3 regions of the Anaerobacillus sp. ABD4_527 genome follow, and region 3 is predicted to be linked to each of the others. Evidence: riboswitches for the same ligand, from Rfam matches in the RefSeq annotation. Region 3 holds a riboswitch; each other region holds the start of a gene.
The links. A riboswitch is a leader RNA that binds a small molecule or an ion and turns the genes downstream of it on or off. The one in region 3 is predicted to bind S-adenosylmethionine.

Region 1 (5,507 bases), on a different contig from region 3:
AGCGGCATGGGCGGTATGGGTGGAATGGGCGGTATGATGTAAGGTTCTCCTTACATTTTCCCCTTCTGAAACAACCCATTTAAATCAAGAGCCAACTTCCTTATAAAGGAGGTTGGCTCTTTCTTTTTTTATTAATCACTTGAATTAATTCTAAAAAATAGTGAAAAGAAAAGCCTCTCAGCTGTTTAAAACCCTGAGAGGCTTTTATCATATCGTCCACCATAAATAATCGTTGTATAAGGGTTATTCATATCACTCCAACAATAATAACTCCTCGGTGAATCTTAAAGATAGCACTGATCCCCACTTTTTAATGAGCCTTTCAAGACTGAGTGAGACCCCTAAAAAAGTGAGGAGTCTCCCAGCTACCACCCTGGGAGACCAGGCTAATCATTTGAACTACCCTGCGACTTTTTCCTATAAGAAAAAAAGTTGCCTATAGTAAAAGTAACCGAATAATGTTCGGAATGCAAATGATAAGTTAGAAAATGTGTACTTATGATTGATGGTGCCATGAACTTTCGTATTTAGTTAGGCGTGTAAGAGTCATGGCCTAGCGAATTGGTTTTTACAAGTAAAAATGTCCAGTTGGCTCCTCATAAAAATAGATGACGAACATCTCGTTCGTCATCTATTTTTTATATATTAAGTTCCTCCACCAACGTCTCCAAATTCCCCTTCAACCGCTCTTTCGCCTCTTCATCCAAAATAAACTCATTCCCCTCACCACGCTGAACATGCTGGTCGATCACATACGCACCGCTAAGGAGATTCGTCGCTCCAAGAGAAGAGAGTACAGGCTTAAGCGCATAATCGATCGCAAGGAGGTGCCCGAACGATCCACCGATCATCAATGGAAGAACGGCTTTCCCTTTCAATCCTTTTTGAGGAAGAAGATCAAGGTACGTCTTCAATATCCCTGTATAAGCAGCTTTATAAACAGGCGTCAAAATAATAACGGCATCCGCTTTTTCTACTTTTTCGTTCGCTTCTAAAATCGCAGTGCTGCTAAAGTTAGCGGTGATTAAATCTGTAGCGGGTAAGTCGATGACATTGATTGATTCATAGGAAATCGACTGCTCCTTTAAATAACTTTCTGCATAGTCCTTGATTCCTTTTAGTCTCGATTGAAGGGAGTTTCCTCCGTAAATAAGTACAACATTGCTCATTGTTTTCACTCTCCTAAACTAGTGTCATCACATTTTTCTAACACATACTTAGTCAGCAAACACGCTGTTTGCAAGACTATACACAATCGCATCGTCTGTCGGCGGGTTATGAAGTCCTGCGCGTACATTTCGGAAATGGCGCTGTAATGGGTTGCTGGCAGACAGGCTTCTAGCACCGACCACGCGCATCGCTAAATCTACGACTCGGTTCGCACTATTTGTTACGATATGCTTCACGGCTGCTAAGTCCGCTCCCATATGCGGGCGCTCTTCAGGGTTTTCACTCCATCTCTTTGCGACAGCATAAAGAACTTCTCGAGCGTTGAATAGCTCTAACTGCATCTCGCCGATCTTTCTCCTTACTTCTGGCACGTCTTTTATCGGTCCAGGAAGTGTGGAAGGGGAGAAGGAGGAGGCGAATTCGACCGTGTAATCCATGGCTGAAGAGGCGATGCCAAGGTAAACGGCTGGAATCTGCAGGTACCATCCTTTCGGAGATGCTTTGTGGTTCTCCTCAATTACCAATAGATCTTCAGGTTTAACGTGGACGTTATGTAGCACGAGATCATCACTCTTTGTCCCTTTCATGGAGATACTGTCCCACGTTTCCTCAACTTGTACGCCTTCAAGCTTATGATCGATCAGGACAAACCCTTTCTTACCGGTTTGATCAACGTCAGCTGTGACGATGGAGTAATCAAGCGCCACGGCCATCGACGTAAAGGATTTTCGTCCATTGATGATCCAGCCCTCCGGCGTTTTTGTAGCAGTCGTTTGAGGAATCCCGCCGCGTGAAGGACTGCCGGTCGCTTTTTCAGTTTGCGCAAGGTTGAGTAGTGCTTTTTCGTTTACGATCAAGTGGCACACTTTTTCGAAAACCGCTTCATCCCAGGCTCGCGATTCAGCGATTTCTAAGATAACGCCAAGCTGCCAGCCGAGGGACAGTGCCGTCGGACCATCACCTGATGCGAGCTGTTCTTGAACTTTCAAGAACTCGTACAAGTTAAGACCAGAGCCTCCATATTCTTTTGGTACAGTGAGTGATAAAAAGTTCCTTGCCTTTAAATCTTCGAAGTTCTCGTAAGGAAACCTTTCTTCTTCATCATATTTTGCAGATCTACTTTTAAAAAGTTCAACGAGTTCAGTGAGTTCTTCCTTCAAATCAGGCTGCTTTTCAGTTGCAAATGGCATCGGTATCCTCCTTTTTCTCTATACAAAAAAAGTCTACTTTCAGCTGAAAGTAGACTTAGGCTCATCAAAATTCGAACCATACAAGCTTCATCTTTCAGACAAAAAGTCTGCTGGAATGAGCACCTTGCTTAAGATAAGCGGTTGCTGCAGGATCGTTGGACCAGATTCCTCCCCTGACTCTAGATAAATGTATGCGGTAGTGCGTTAAAGAATAGAATACGGACAAATAAACGCAATGTCAACAAGTAATTAGAAAAGAAATAATTTTTTGATTTTTTGTTGACAGGGAATCGATCGGTGCTGTATATTCATCGTTAAATTCAATAAAACAAACTTTCTTATCAAGAGAGGTGGAGGGACTGGCCCTTTGAAGCCTCGGCAACAGACTCGGTTGAGTACTGTGCCAATTCCAGCAAGCGATGCTTGAAGGATAAGAAAAGACAGTTGCTTTTTCACGGCCTCTTCTTTTCTTATGAAGAGGCCTTTTTATGTTTTAAAAAAGAGTGGAGGTTCAAAGAGATGAGTAAACAAATCATTTTGAATGCGTTCGACATGAACAGTTCGATGCACAATTCACATGGGCTATGGAAGCATCCAGAAAGTCAGCGTCATCAGAGATACAAAGACTTAGACTACTGGATCGACCTTGCTAAGACATTAGAGAAAGGGAAGTTCGATGCGGTCTTCTTTGCAGATGTTCTTGGTGTTTATGATGTGTACCAAAAGAGTAAGGATCCTTCAATCCGTGATGGATTGCAAGTGCCGATCAATGATCCCGCACTTCTTGTCCCTGCGATGGCGAGTGTGACCGAGCACCTTTCCTTCGCTGTTACGGTCAGCACGACGTACGAAGCACCTTTTGGAAATGCGCGCAGATTTTCGACGCTTGATCATCTAACAAAAGGGCGAGTTGCCTGGAACGTCGTTACCTCTTATTTACCGAATGCGGCACGCAACTTCGGACTTGAGAAGATGATTCGTCATGATGAGCGTTATGATATCGCTCATGAGTATATGGACGTGTCCTACAAATTGTGGGAAAGGAGCTGGGAGGATGGTGCTGTGGTTGAAGATCGAGAAGCTGATACGCTTGTTGAGCCCGACAAAGTTCATGAAATCAATCATGAAGGTCACTATTTCAGTGTTGAAGGACCGCATCTTAGTGAACCGTCTCCGCAGCGAACGCCTGTGATCTATCAAGCTGGGACATCAGAGAAAGGGCGAGAATTCGCATCAAAGCATGCGGAGTGCGTGTTTGTCGGAGGACCGACTCCTGAGAGAATCCACTACTATGCCGATGATATTCGTGAGCGTGCCGTCAAGCATGGAAGAAATCCAGATCACGTGAAAATTTTCTCGTTTTTAAGTGTGATCGTAGGTGAAACGACTGAGGAAGCAGAGGCGAAGTTTGAGGCGTACAACAAGCTATGGAGTGCTGATGCAGCAAAGGCTCAATACGGTGCGAGCGGCTATGATGTTGCAGAGTTTGAAGAGATGGACCTTGATGAGCCGTTTGAATATAAGAAATCAACAGAAGGCGGTCAGTATAAAGCGGCAACGTTGACGAAGGATGCGCCGAAAAAGCTGACGGTAAGAGAGGTGTTGAATCGCTTTGAATCGATCGACCGCAACAGCGTGATCGTTGGTAACCCTTCTGATGTAGCAGATGCGATTCAATTTCAATTCGAAGCTTCAGGAGTAGATGGATTTAATTTGAACCACCTCGTAACGCCTGGAGACTTGGAAGCTTTCGTAGAATTAGTCGTACCAGAACTACAAAAGCGTGGTCTTTATAAAAAGGATTATCAAGAAGGTACGCTGCGTGAAAAGCTCTTCAACAAAGACGCAAGACTGCCAGACGACCATCCAGGAAAAAACTACGCTTTTCGTAAGGAAGTCGTGCGATGATCGAACTAAGAGAGATTACGAAAGAGTATGGAAAGAAGGACAAGATCGTTGCTGTCGATAACGTTTCTCTTCGTGTAGAAAAGGGAGAAATCTACGGAATCGTTGGGTATAGCGGAGCGGGTAAAAGTACGCTTCTACGTTTTATAAATGCTTTGGAAAGACCGACGACAGGATCAGTACACGTTGACGGAATCGACTTGCTATCGCTATCGAATAAAGAGCTTCGAAAAGCAAGGCAATCGATCGGAATGATTTTTCAAGGATTCTATTTGGTTGCTTCAAAAACAGTCTATGAGAACGTCGCATTTGCACTTCTGGCTGCTGGAGTTAGTAAAAAGCAGATCGGTGAAAAGGTCGATCATTTATTGAGCGTAGTTGACCTTGCTGATCAGAAGGAGAAATACCCGTCACAGTTGAGCGGTGGTCAGAAGCAAAGAGTGAGTATCGCGCGGGCTTTAGCAAATGATCCGAAGGTGTTGCTGTGTGATGAGGCGACGTCCGCTCTAGATCCTAACACGACAAAATCCATTCTTTCATTGCTGAAAGACATCAATCAAAAACTTGGGATTACGATCGTCATCATCACGCATGAAATGGAAGTGGTGAAGGAGATCTGTCATCGCTGTGCGGTCATGCGTGAGGGAAGAGTCGTGGAGTCGGGCACGACGTTCGATATTTTTTCGGATCCAAAAGATGCATTAACAAAAACGTTCATTCAGAACGTACTAGAGTTCCATCTTCCTGATTCGTTGATCGAACATGTACAAGGGAAGCTAGTGAAGCTCATGTTTCTCCGCGATCTAGCAACGGATTCGGTCGTTTCCGATATGCTGCAGAGGTTTAATGTGAAAGGCAACATTTTGCATGGAAAAGTCGAATACATCCAGGAAACGCCGCTCGGTGTGTTCATCATGGATGTGAGTGGAGAGGATGCTGAAGTGTCTCGAGCGATCGCTTACTTAGAGAAGCGAGTAAACAACGTGGAGGTGATCAACGATGGACCACATTATCGAGCTCTTGCCTGAACTGAACGTCGCGTTTTTTGAGACGTTGATCATGGTTGGAATCGCTTTGTTGTTTGCTGTTTTCATTGGTCTCCCGTTAGGGGTCATCCTCTTTATCACAGATCGAGGGTTGTTTTTAGAAAATAAATGGGTGAAACAAGCGGTCGGCATCATCATCAACTTGATTCGTTCCGTCCCCTTCATCATCTTGCTCGTATTCTTGCTTCCGGTAACG
Region 2 (5,507 bases), 230 kb from region 3:
TCAATCAATAGTTCATTCGCTACTGCTTTTGCAACATCAAGAACCTTACCACCTCCCACACCGATTATAAGATCGGCACCATGAAGTCGAGCGAGCTCAGCTTGCCTTGTTATCTCAGCATTTGAGCACTCTCCTCTGTACCTCGAATACGCTGCTTTGAATCGGGAGAGATCAGGTAGATAAGGAGCAGCTGCTTCCCAAGATTTTTCTCCGTGAATAAGAAAGATGTTTTGGAACCCACCTTGCTCTAATCGATCTGGAAGTTCATCCAAAACACCTTGGTGACACTGATAGTGCCCCGGGGTTGCTCGAACATGAATTGGTTCCATAAGAAAACTCCTTTCGCAAGTCTAGTCCTTCTTAAGCCGTGCTGCCATTACATTACCGAGAGATTGAAGCCCTTGAACGAGTACGATCAGTAAGAACACCGTTACGTACATCACGTCGACTTCGTAACGAAGATGCCCATATCGATACGCAAGGTCACCTAATCCACCTGCTCCGACAAGCCCTGCCATCGCGGTGGCTCCGATCAAACCAATCGTTGCAATGGTAAGCCCTAATACGATGGAAGAACGCGATTCTCTTACAAGTACATGCCAGATGATGTGGCGCGTCTTAATCCCCATCGCCTCATAGGCTTCAACGACTCCTCGATCCACTTCAAGAAGAGCGGACTCCATCAACCTTGCTATGTATGGAGCAGTAAAGACGACGAGCGGCACGATTACACCCTTCACTCCAATCGTAGTGCCTGCGATAAATTTTGTAAAAGGCAGGATGAAAAACAATAAGATGATGAACGGGATGGACCTGATCACATTGATCACAGCGTTTAACAATCGAAATAGTATCTTGTTATCTAGCGCCTTCCCAGGTCTTGTTAGCACGAGAAGCACACCGAGTGGTAATCCTAATAGCACGGAAATCAACAGCGAGATTCCTACCATCTGGAACGTTTCGATGATTGCACTCCAAATATCTGCCCCCCATAAATCGATAAATTCCGAAATCTTAGCTGACATGCGCGTTCACCTCCGGTACATACCCTTCTACAAAAATTCCCCGTTCTTCTAAAAACATAACTGCTCTCTTCGTTTCTGACTCTTCTCCTTCAAGATGAACAACTAATCTACCAAAAGGTTGATCCTTAAGCTGCGTGATATTCCCTGCAAGAATAGATGGATAAATATCAAAGTTTTTACTAAGGAGCGCAAGTGCAGGCTTTCCTGACGACTCTCCTACAAAGGAAAGCGTCACGATTTGTCCCTTCGACTCCAGCTTCTTCACGAGGGATTCAGGTACGTCATCTTGAAACAGCGATTGTACGAATCGTTTCGTCGTAGGCGTCTTTGGTCTACTAAATAGATCAACAACGAGTCCTTGTTCAATGATGCGTCCGTTTTCCATCACGGCCACTTCATGACAAATCTTTTGAACCACGTGCATTTCATGTGTAATGAGTAGAATCGTTAGTCCGAACTCCTGGTTGATTTGCTCGAGTAAAGATAAAATCGACTCCGTTGTGTCAGGATCGAGCGCGCTCGTTGCTTCATCACACAGAAGAACTTCCGGTTCATGCGCTAGCGCACGGGCAATCGCAACTCTTTGTTTCTGCCCGCCTGAGAGCTGTCCAGGATATACGTCGCGCTTATCTTCTAGTCCTACGATCTGTAGATACTTTCTTACTCGGGAATCGATCTCCTTTTTTGAAACCCCAGTGAGCTTAAGGGGGATGGCGATATTTTGATAAACCGTCCCCGTTTTTAATAGATTGAACGACTGAAAGATCATTCCGATTCGCTGACGTGTTTTCTTTAACTTGCCAGCTGATAGACCGGTTAACTCTACATCATTAATGAACACTTTCCCTTCTGTTGGTCTCTCTAACAGATTGACCGTTCGAACGAGGGTACTTTTACCAGCGCCACTATAACCGATCACACCATAGATCTTTCCCTTTTCAACGTTAAGGTCAACGCTATCCAGAGCCTTCGTAATAGTAGTTCCGGTTTGAAACGCTTTTGAGATATTTTCTAGTCGTATCATTTCCTTCTCTCCTTTACCGAAATTACCAGGATGCTATGACTGAGCCGTTGAATTCTTCCTCAATAAACTTCTTAACTTCATCTGACTGATAATATTCCACTAGTTTATTGATTCTTTCGTCGTCTTTATTCTCGGTTTTTGTTGCGATTACGTTCACCCAAGGAGAATCTTCTGGTTCCATTACGAGAGAATCTTCAGTTGGAACCCGACCGCTTTCCATCGCATAGTTCGTGTTGATCGCAGCGATGGCAAGCTCACCTAGTTGCCTTGGAATCTGCGATGCTTCAAGAGGAACAAACTCAAGATTCAACGGGTTCTTCTCAATATCCTTAATCGTTGCTTCAACTCCTACACCGTCTTTTAATTCAATGATCCCTGCTTCCTCAAACAACATGAGGGCTCGGGGTTCTCCAGTAGAGTGATTCGGTAATCCTACTTTGTCACCTTTCTTCAAATTATCAAGGCTCTCATATTGATCGGAATAGATGCCCATCGGAAAATTAATCGTCGTCGCAACCTTAGATAATTCCATCCCACGCTCTTCAACAAAATCATTTAAATACGGTTCGTGCTGGTAAACATTCGCATCGAGTTCCCCTTCATCAAGAGCCTTGTTTGGCATAACATAATCGTTGAACGCCACGACATCGATCTCAAAACCATCTTTCTCAGCAACTTCTTTTACTTTCTTCATCACATCTTCATGTGGACCGGCTGTTACCCCTACCTTTAGCGGCCCTTCGGTTGAGTTGCCTGACTCTGCACTGCCAGAACACCCTGCTGCGACAATTAATAATAATGCACCTACTAGTAGCGATAGTTTCTTCATTCTCTTAACTCCCTTTCTCTCCTATATTCATTTAAAGCGTCTTTGCACTAAATTACGTAAACGTACGATATCACCAGAGCGTCGGTTCCCTCCTTTGTTTCAACCCCATAAACAAAAAAACTCTCCCTGCTGAACAGAGAGAGTTGGGTGTTTTCCATTATGTAACTCTCTCTCATCTTTCAAACGATCGCTCGTTTGCTGGAATTAGCACCTTTCTCACGAACTGAGATGGTTGCTGGGCGTCAATGGGCCAGTCCCTCCGCCACTCTTGATAAGAGTTTGAATTATTCAGATTGTTTAACTATTCTCAACAGTATAGTACCTCACTCACCGAACGTCAAGTGCTTTTTCTACGTGGTACCGGTGCGCTTTGCGGTGCCTGGCACCCCTCACATTTTGTCGATTAATTTTTCTCGCTTTCGAGGTGTTCATCAAACCAGCCGACCAGATGGTTCAAACGCTCTACCCTTAGCTCAGGATGTCCGTTTCTTGAAAGGTTGTGATCTGATTCTGGGAATCTCACAAACTTCGTCTTTTTCTCACGGTGCTTCAACGCAACGAACAACTGCTCACCTTGCTCGATCGGGCATCGGTAGTCCTGTTCGCTGTGTAGAATAAGAAGCGGTGTTTTGATTTTATCAACATATTTCAACGGTGAATGATCCCATAGCTTCGTTGGATCTTCATCGAGGTCAGCTCCCACTTCCCACTTAGTGAAGAAATAACCTATGTCGCTTACTCCGTAGAAGCTTAACCAGTTGGAGATCGATCGCTGCGTTACAGCCGCCTTAAATAGATTTGTTTTTCCAACGATCCAGTTCGTCATGAACCCGCCATAGCTGCCGCCGGTAACGAACAAATTCTCAGAATCTATGAAGCTCGTTTGCGCGACAGCTGCTTCTATACCTGCCATGACATCGTCATAGTCGCCGCCACCATAGTCGCCACGGCATCCATTCACGAACTCCTGACCATATCCTTGACTACCGCGAGGATTCGTATAGACTACTGCATATCCTCTTGATGCAAGAAGCTGAAATTCGTGCATGAATGAATTCCCATACATCATGTGGGGACCGCCGTGAATTTCTAATACTGTCGGATACTGTTTCCCTTCCTCAAAGGAAGTCGGTTTCATGATCCACCCCTGTATGTTCAGTCCATCTCTGCTTTCATACGTGTACGGTTGTGGAGTAGAAAGCGAATTCTCACTCAACACCTCTTCATTACAGGAAGTGATTCTTTCTATCGAGCTTTCTCCTTCTAACGATAGCGTATAGATATCACCAACATTCACCGGATCACTGATCGCTACTGCAGCTTCACCACCCGCTACGTGAAGTGCGTAGTGGTGCCTGTCACCCCCCGCTATTTGTCGAAGGGTGCCATCTAGACAAATGGAATAAATTCCTGTGTTTCCATGTTCACTCGCAAGGAAATAGAGTGCCTTGCCGTCTTCGTTCCACACCGCTCCAGACGGCTCAATTCCCCAGTGGAGATCTGAAATGAGAACATCTGAACACTCGAGGTCGATTGTTTCTGTAAGGCACGTCAATGTTTTCGATTCAATTTCAACCGTCCAAACTCTATTCAGAGTCGCACTCTCATACTCAAAGTTATGTCCAATGTAAGATAGTGATGAACCATCTGGAGACCACCGCGGAGCTATGAAACTACTTCCTTCAGAATTAAGCCGCTCAGCTTCACATCCTTCTCCAAGATTCTGAATAAATAGATCCGATTGGACATATGAACCTTTCTCTTCCCGTCTACTTCTTACGTATGCGATCTGTTTACCATCAGGAGACCAGCTAGCGTCCGAGTGATTCAGGTCAGCATCCGTCACCCAGTTTTCATCCCCAGTCTTTCGATCGATTACGACGACCTGTGTATGTTTCCCATTAAGAAAACCTTTTCCATCTGCTTTGTAATGCAGCTCTTCGACGACGAGTGCTTTCTTTCTTTTTTCTTCCTTCTCATCTCCACCTTTAGGAGTGCTCTCACTCAACACGAGAAGTTCAGTCCCGTCAGGTTTCCACACCGGGCGACTTGCTCCATTTTTTAGAGAGGTTACTTGTTCGGCCTCACCTCCGAAAGCAGATATGATCCATATTTGGTTTTCTCTCGAACGGTTTGAAACAAACGCGATTTCCTTTCCATCAGGAGACCATCTTGGAGAAGAATCAAGATGGCGAGACCCGGGCGATGTCCAGGCCACTTCTTCACCACTCTCACGATCGATCATGACGAGATGAGAAGCATACTCTCGATCCTCAGTAATTTTTTTCTTCACATAGATCACTTTTTTCCCGTCAGGAGAAAGCTGCGGGTCTCCTACAAATACCAGGTCATATAGTGATGTTGCTTGAAGTTCCTCTTTCTCTATCTTTGTTTTCATCTAAACACCTCTCCTCATTGTTTCAAATAAATAGAAATACGCCTGCTACTGACATTCCTGTAAGTCCAGTGCCTGCTCCGTAACATATAAGAATTCCACTTACGAGCACTCGTTCCTTCCAATCTGTAAAACTCGGGTCCCTCTTCACCTGCTCATCGACACGTTCCATAGAACGTGACCGAGGCACAATCATTCGGTGGATCTTAGAAAAACCTTCGAACAATAAGGTTA
Region 3 (5,507 bases):
AGGCCGATAAGAAAAGAAGGTAGTGAAGCAGGGAGAATAATTCGTTTTACTAATTGAAAACTATTTAATCCATACATTTTTCCTACTTCGATCAATTGACGATCGACGCTCAAAATTCCACTCACAACATTTAGGTAGACTGGGAAAAAAACGCCTACAGCAATCAGTGTCACTTTCGATGCTTCTGCGATTCCCATCCATAGAATAAAAAGAGGAACCCAAGCTAGCGATGGAATCGAGCGAAAGGCTTGGATGATCGGATCAAAAAATTGCTCAGCTTTACGATAAATTCCTACAAAAGAACCGAGTAGTAAGGCAATCCCCGCACCTAAGAGGAACCCTAATAAAATCCGATAAAGGGTAATGCCAATATGGCCAAAAAGAGTACCATCGGCTCCTAAATCGACGATTGTATTAAAGATTACCGTTGGAGCTGGAAGTAGGTAAGAAGGCAGCACCCCTAAACGACTTAGAGACTCCCAAACGATTAACAAAATGAGCGGGAGAATACTTCCAATAAGAATCGGATGTAAATTGAACGGTTTAGGCGAGGCCTTACCTGTAATCCCCTTTAAGGGGATTGCTTCCGTATGGTTTTTTGCCATGGATCTTATCCCCTTTCTAGTTCTGGATGACTTCTTCCGCAAACGATGGATCGATCAATTCATCCGTTAACGTTTTAATATCAACATCTGGCTCAATAATCTCCCCTTTTTGCAGTACGTTTCCTGCTTCAACAATCGCTTTCTTCTGTTCTTCACCAGGTACGGGACTTGAGAAATCATTTCTTTCCAGCTGCTTTTTTGCTACGTCAAGTTGGATATCAGCTTCTTCAGCTAATAGCTCAGCTGCCTCTTGCGGGTGTTCGATCACCCATTTTCTAGCTTTCTCGTAAACGCTAATCACTCGTTTCACGTGTTCAGGATATTTTTCAGCAAACTCTGTCCGTGTGTTTAAGAAACCATACGTATTCAGATCTGCGTTTCGATAAAAAAGGTCTGCTCCTGTTTCTAATTCAAGACGCGCCATATGAGGGTCCAGTCCTGCCCATGCATCCACCTGACCAGTACTTAAGGCAGAGGCACCGTCTCCATGCTGAAGATTCACAAGTTCAACATCATCTTGAGTTAACCCCACTTCATTCAAAGAACGAAGCAAGAAGATGTAAGGATCCGTTCCGAGCGTTGCGGCTACCTTTTTACCTTTTAAATCTTCTACACTACGAATACTTGAATCTTTTCCAGTAACGAGTGCTGTCCATTCTGGCTTTGAATAAATATACACGTTTTTAATCGGTGCGCCTTTTGCTTTTGCCATCAGTGCCGCTGCACCTGCCGTTGAACCAAAATCAATACTGTTACTATTTAAGAATTCAAGCGCTTTGTTACTTCCTTGACTCAAGACGTATTCGATGTTGATGTCCTCGCCCTCAAACTCCTCTTCAAGAAGCCCTTGCTTCTTCACCACAAGACTAGTAGGAGAATAGTAAGCGTAATCCACTCTGATTTCATCAGGCCCTTCCTTTGAAGAAGCGTCTGAAGAAGAACAGCCTGCACTAATAATCAACGCCGCGATTAGAGCGAGTGCAACGAAACTTCTTAAATCAATCCATGGAATTCTCTTCATAATGGTTTCTCCCTCTCCTTTTTAAAGTTCACATGCATATGTTGAAATCGTGCCTCTTAGCCTCTGGGCTTCTTTATATGTGCATCGATTATGAACAACTTGTAATCCAGCGTCTGCTGCTATTTGTGCAGCTTCTTCAGATACCACCCCTTCTTGCAGCCAGAAGATTCGTGGCTTGATCTCCCCTGCTTCCCTTGCGATTTCAACAGCTGCCTCAGGACTTCTAAACACCTGCACGACATCAATGAAATGTGGGACACTTTTTAAATCGGGATACGCTTTTTCACCTAGGATTGTATCTGCCTTCGGATTCACAGGGATTATCTTGTATCCTAGCCTTTGCATCTTCCTTGCTAATCGGTGACTTGGTCGCGATTCGTTCCCACTTAGACCAACGACGGCAAGTGTTTTCTGTCTTTGCGTTTCAACACCATCGATCACTTCTTTTTCATAAGGACTTTGAAGCGCCCATTGAATTTCACCTTCATCATTGATGACGATACGAGTATCCGTTTCTAGACCTGTCGCTTTACGAAGCGATTGATCCAAGTCGAAGATTAAATCGTCTGCACCTTCTACACCGACAGATAGGCGAATCAGTTCTTCTTTTACTCCTGCTTTCTCTAGCTGCTCTCTACTCAACTGCTGATGAGTCGTACTCGCTGGATGAATGATCAAGCTTTTTGCATCCCCCACATTTGCAAGGTGAGACCAAAGCGAAACATGATCAATGAGCTTTCGGCCTGCTTCCTTTCCTCCTTTTATGCCAAAGTTCACAACTGCACCAAAACCATTTGTTAAAATTTCTTTCGCATCATGATAGGAAGGATGACTTGGAAGACCAGGATAGCTAACCCACTCTACTGCAGGATGATCTTGTAAATAGGTTGCTAGCTTAAGTGCATTCTCATTATGTTTTTCCGCTCTGAGATGAAGCGTCTCAAGTCCTTGTAAAAGAAGAAAGGCATTGAATGGACTCAAACATGACCCAAAGTCACGAAGGAGCTGGACACGTAATTTTGTGCTGAACGCAAGAGTCGCAAAATCAATCGCATAGCGAATGCCGTTGTAGCTATCGTCAGGTTCAGTGAACGTTGGAAACTTCGGAGAGTTCCAATTAAAACGACCTCCGTCGATGACTACTCCTCCAATCGATGTACCGTGGCCACCAATCCACTTCGTCGCAGAATGTACAACGATATCTGCTCCTAAAGTGAGTGGCTTACATGCGTATGGAGTGGCAAACGTATTATCGACGATCAATGGAATGCCTGCTCCATGTGCGATTGCTGAGACTTTTTCTACATTTAGTACAGACAAGCTTGGGTTCCCGATGATTTCAGCGAAAACACCTTTTGTTTTATCAGTTATCGCTTTTCTAAAGTTTTCTGGATCTGTTGGATCGACAAACTTTACGTTGATCCCATATCTCGGGAGGGTTACCGCAAATAAGTTATAAGTACCGCCGTATAAGTTAGAAGCCGCTACGATCTCGTCACCCGCACTTGCGATATTCAGAATAGAAAGTGCGATTGCCGCCTGACCTGATGAAGTTGCAACCGCTGCGACCCCGTCTTCAAGCAGAGCCATTCGTTTCTCAAAAACATCCACCGTGGGATTTCCAATCCGGGAGTAAATGTTTCCTGGTTCATCAAGAGAAAATAATCGCTCGGCATGTTCGCTATCATGAAAAACGTACGAGCTCGTTTGATAAATCGGTACTGCTCTTGAGCCAGTCGTTGGATCTGGGGATTGGCCCCCGTGTAGGGAAAGTGTGTCGAACTGATATTGTTGTGTCATTGTAATTCCTCCAGTAATTGTGTTGTAGTAAATATAAAAAAAGCCCACTTCAATAAGAAGAGGGCTTTTGCCTCCTCTTATCTCTCAGAATAGTAGCTATTCTGCAGGAAGTAGCACCTTTTTAAGCATCTTGCTTAAAGGTTGCCGGGCATCATCGGGCCAGTCCCTCTGCCTCTCTGGATAAGAGTAATTTATTTAGTTTTTGCTATACACTTGCTTCTATTCTTGCTTTTGTAATTGCCTGATCCAAATCGTCGATAAGATCATCGATATGTTCGATGCCTACCGACAAGCGGATCAAGTCATCTCGAACACCCGCAGCGGTTAGTTCTTCTGCACTTAACTGCTGGTGAGTTGTGCTTGCAGGATGAATGATCAAGCTTTTTGCATCCCCAACGTTCGCCACATGTGACCACAGGTTTACTGAGTTAATAATTCCTGCTCCGGTTTCGCGGCCGCCTTTTATTCCGAAGACGACTACTGCTCCCGCACCTTTTGGTAAATAGTTTGCAGCTAAGGTCTTTGACGGATGATTTTCTTCTTCAGGATAACTCACCCATTCAACTGCCGGATTTTCTTTCAAGTAGGTAACGATTTTACGCGTGTTCGCAACATGTTCCTTCATTCTAACGTGAAGTGTCTCAATTCCTAATGCGATTTGGAAAGCGTTAAAAGGACTCAATGAGGCGCCTGTGTCTCGTAATAGTTGAACGCGAGCTTTTATGATGAAAGCTGCTTCAGGCAGGGCCTCTGCATAAACGATGTTGTGATAGGAAGGATCTGGTTCGATAAAACCTGGGAATTTAGATGAATTCCAATCGAACTTTCCACTATCGACGATCAAACCGCCCATCGTTGAACCATTTCCACCAAGCCACTTCGTCGCAGAATGAATAACAATATCAGCACCATGCTCGATCGGTCTACATAAATACGGTGTTGCAAAGGTATTGTCGATGATAAGCGGAATGCCAGCTTCATGAGCGATTTCAGCCACTTTCTCGATATCGAGTACGTGAAGACCTGGATTACCGATCGTTTCTGCAAAAATTGCTTTTGTATTAGGTGTAATCGCACTTCTAAACGATTCCGGATCTTTCGGATCAACAAAGTTGGTTTTTATGCCGTATTTAGGAAGCGTCGTTGAAAAAAGGTTATATGTGCCGCCATATAAAGTAGAAGCAGAAACAATTTCATCACCGCTATTCGCAATATTTAAGATCGCGTTCGTAATAGCTGCCATACCACTTGCAAGACCGAGTGCTCCAATTCCGCCTTCAAGCTCCGCAACCCGTTCTTCAAGCGTTCCTACCGTCGGATTACCAATTCTAGAATAAATAAACCCTTCTTCTTTTAAACCAAACAAATCAGCTGCATGTTCTGTGCTATTAAATTTGTAAGCGTTGGATTGATAGATCGGTAGCGCTCTCGCTCCCGTAGCTGGATCTGCCTGTAAACCACCATGAATGCCAATCGTTTCTAAGTTATAACGCTTCTCTGCCATCTCTTATCCACTCCTTTGTATTTTTGAAGGTTCTTGTATATGTTCTCTGATCAATTGCCCCCATCTCTCAAATTCAACGAGGAATCCATCATGACCATACTTTGTATCAACGATCGTAAAACGCGCCTTTAGCGAAAATAAAGCTTCAAGATCTTTAGGAGGGTAAATTAAATCACCTTTAAAACTAATTGCTAAAACATTTGCCTTCACTTCTTCAATAGGTGCGTCCCTTCCCCTGGTAATATCATGGTCATCCATTGCTTTTAATAAGTACAAATAGCTATTGGCATCAAACCGACCAACTAGCTTTTTACCCTGGTATTGAAGGTAAGATTCGACATCGTAAAGAGCCTCATCATGGTGATCTTCAGGTTTTGCAATGACCCTTCTTCCAAATTTCTTCTGAAACATCTCATCAGTTCGGTACGAAATCATTCCGATCATACGTGCTGTTGCTAACCCCGATGCGGGAGGTTGCGTTTGATCATAATACCCTCCCTTCCATTCAGGGTCAGTCGTTATGGCATGTCTTGATATGGCATTATAGGCAATTCCGTAAGCACTCAAAGATGGTGTC

Region 1: linked by a shared signal. The riboswitch ahead of ACXAHI_RS20670 (LLM class flavin-dependent oxidoreductase) and the one ahead of ACXAHI_RS09050 (PLP-dependent aspartate aminotransferase family protein) in region 3 are both predicted to bind S-adenosylmethionine.
Region 2: linked by a shared signal. The riboswitch ahead of ACXAHI_RS10220 (MetQ/NlpA family ABC transporter substrate-binding protein) and the one ahead of ACXAHI_RS09050 (PLP-dependent aspartate aminotransferase family protein) in region 3 are both predicted to bind S-adenosylmethionine.

Annotation. Positions count from the first base shown of each region.
Region 1 is NZ_JBSWXZ010000010.1:13,940-19,446, forward strand. It holds gene groL (chaperonin GroEL) at 1-42, shown strand, start outside; gene ssuE (NADPH-dependent FMN reductase) at 639-1,169, opposite strand; gene ACXAHI_RS20665 (acyl-CoA dehydrogenase family protein) at 1,218-2,360, opposite strand; SAM riboswitch class I at 2,445-2,550, opposite strand; SAM riboswitch class I at 2,696-2,797, shown strand; gene ACXAHI_RS20670 (LLM class flavin-dependent oxidoreductase) at 2,880-4,268, shown strand; gene ACXAHI_RS20675 (methionine ABC transporter ATP-binding protein) at 4,265-5,293, shown strand; gene ACXAHI_RS20680 (methionine ABC transporter permease) at 5,265-5,507, shown strand, end outside.
Region 2 is NZ_JBSWXZ010000001.1:1,972,187-1,977,693, forward strand. It holds gene ACXAHI_RS10205 (iron-containing alcohol dehydrogenase family protein) at 1-329, opposite strand, end outside; gene ACXAHI_RS10210 (methionine ABC transporter permease) at 351-1,025, opposite strand; gene ACXAHI_RS10215 (methionine ABC transporter ATP-binding protein) at 1,015-2,049, opposite strand; gene ACXAHI_RS10220 (MetQ/NlpA family ABC transporter substrate-binding protein) at 2,072-2,878, opposite strand; SAM riboswitch class I at 3,048-3,156, opposite strand; gene ACXAHI_RS10225 (S9 family peptidase) at 3,282-5,276, opposite strand; gene ACXAHI_RS10230 (DUF3899 domain-containing protein) at 5,299-5,507, opposite strand, start outside.
Region 3 is NZ_JBSWXZ010000001.1:1,740,086-1,745,592, forward strand. It holds gene ACXAHI_RS09040 (ABC transporter permease) at 1-605, opposite strand, end outside; gene ACXAHI_RS09045 (aliphatic sulfonate ABC transporter substrate-binding protein) at 622-1,626, opposite strand; gene ACXAHI_RS09050 (PLP-dependent aspartate aminotransferase family protein) at 1,648-3,426, opposite strand; SAM riboswitch class I at 3,501-3,613, opposite strand; gene ACXAHI_RS09055 (O-acetylhomoserine aminocarboxypropyltransferase/cysteine synthase family protein) at 3,632-4,930, opposite strand; gene metX (homoserine O-acetyltransferase MetX) at 4,934-5,507, opposite strand, start outside.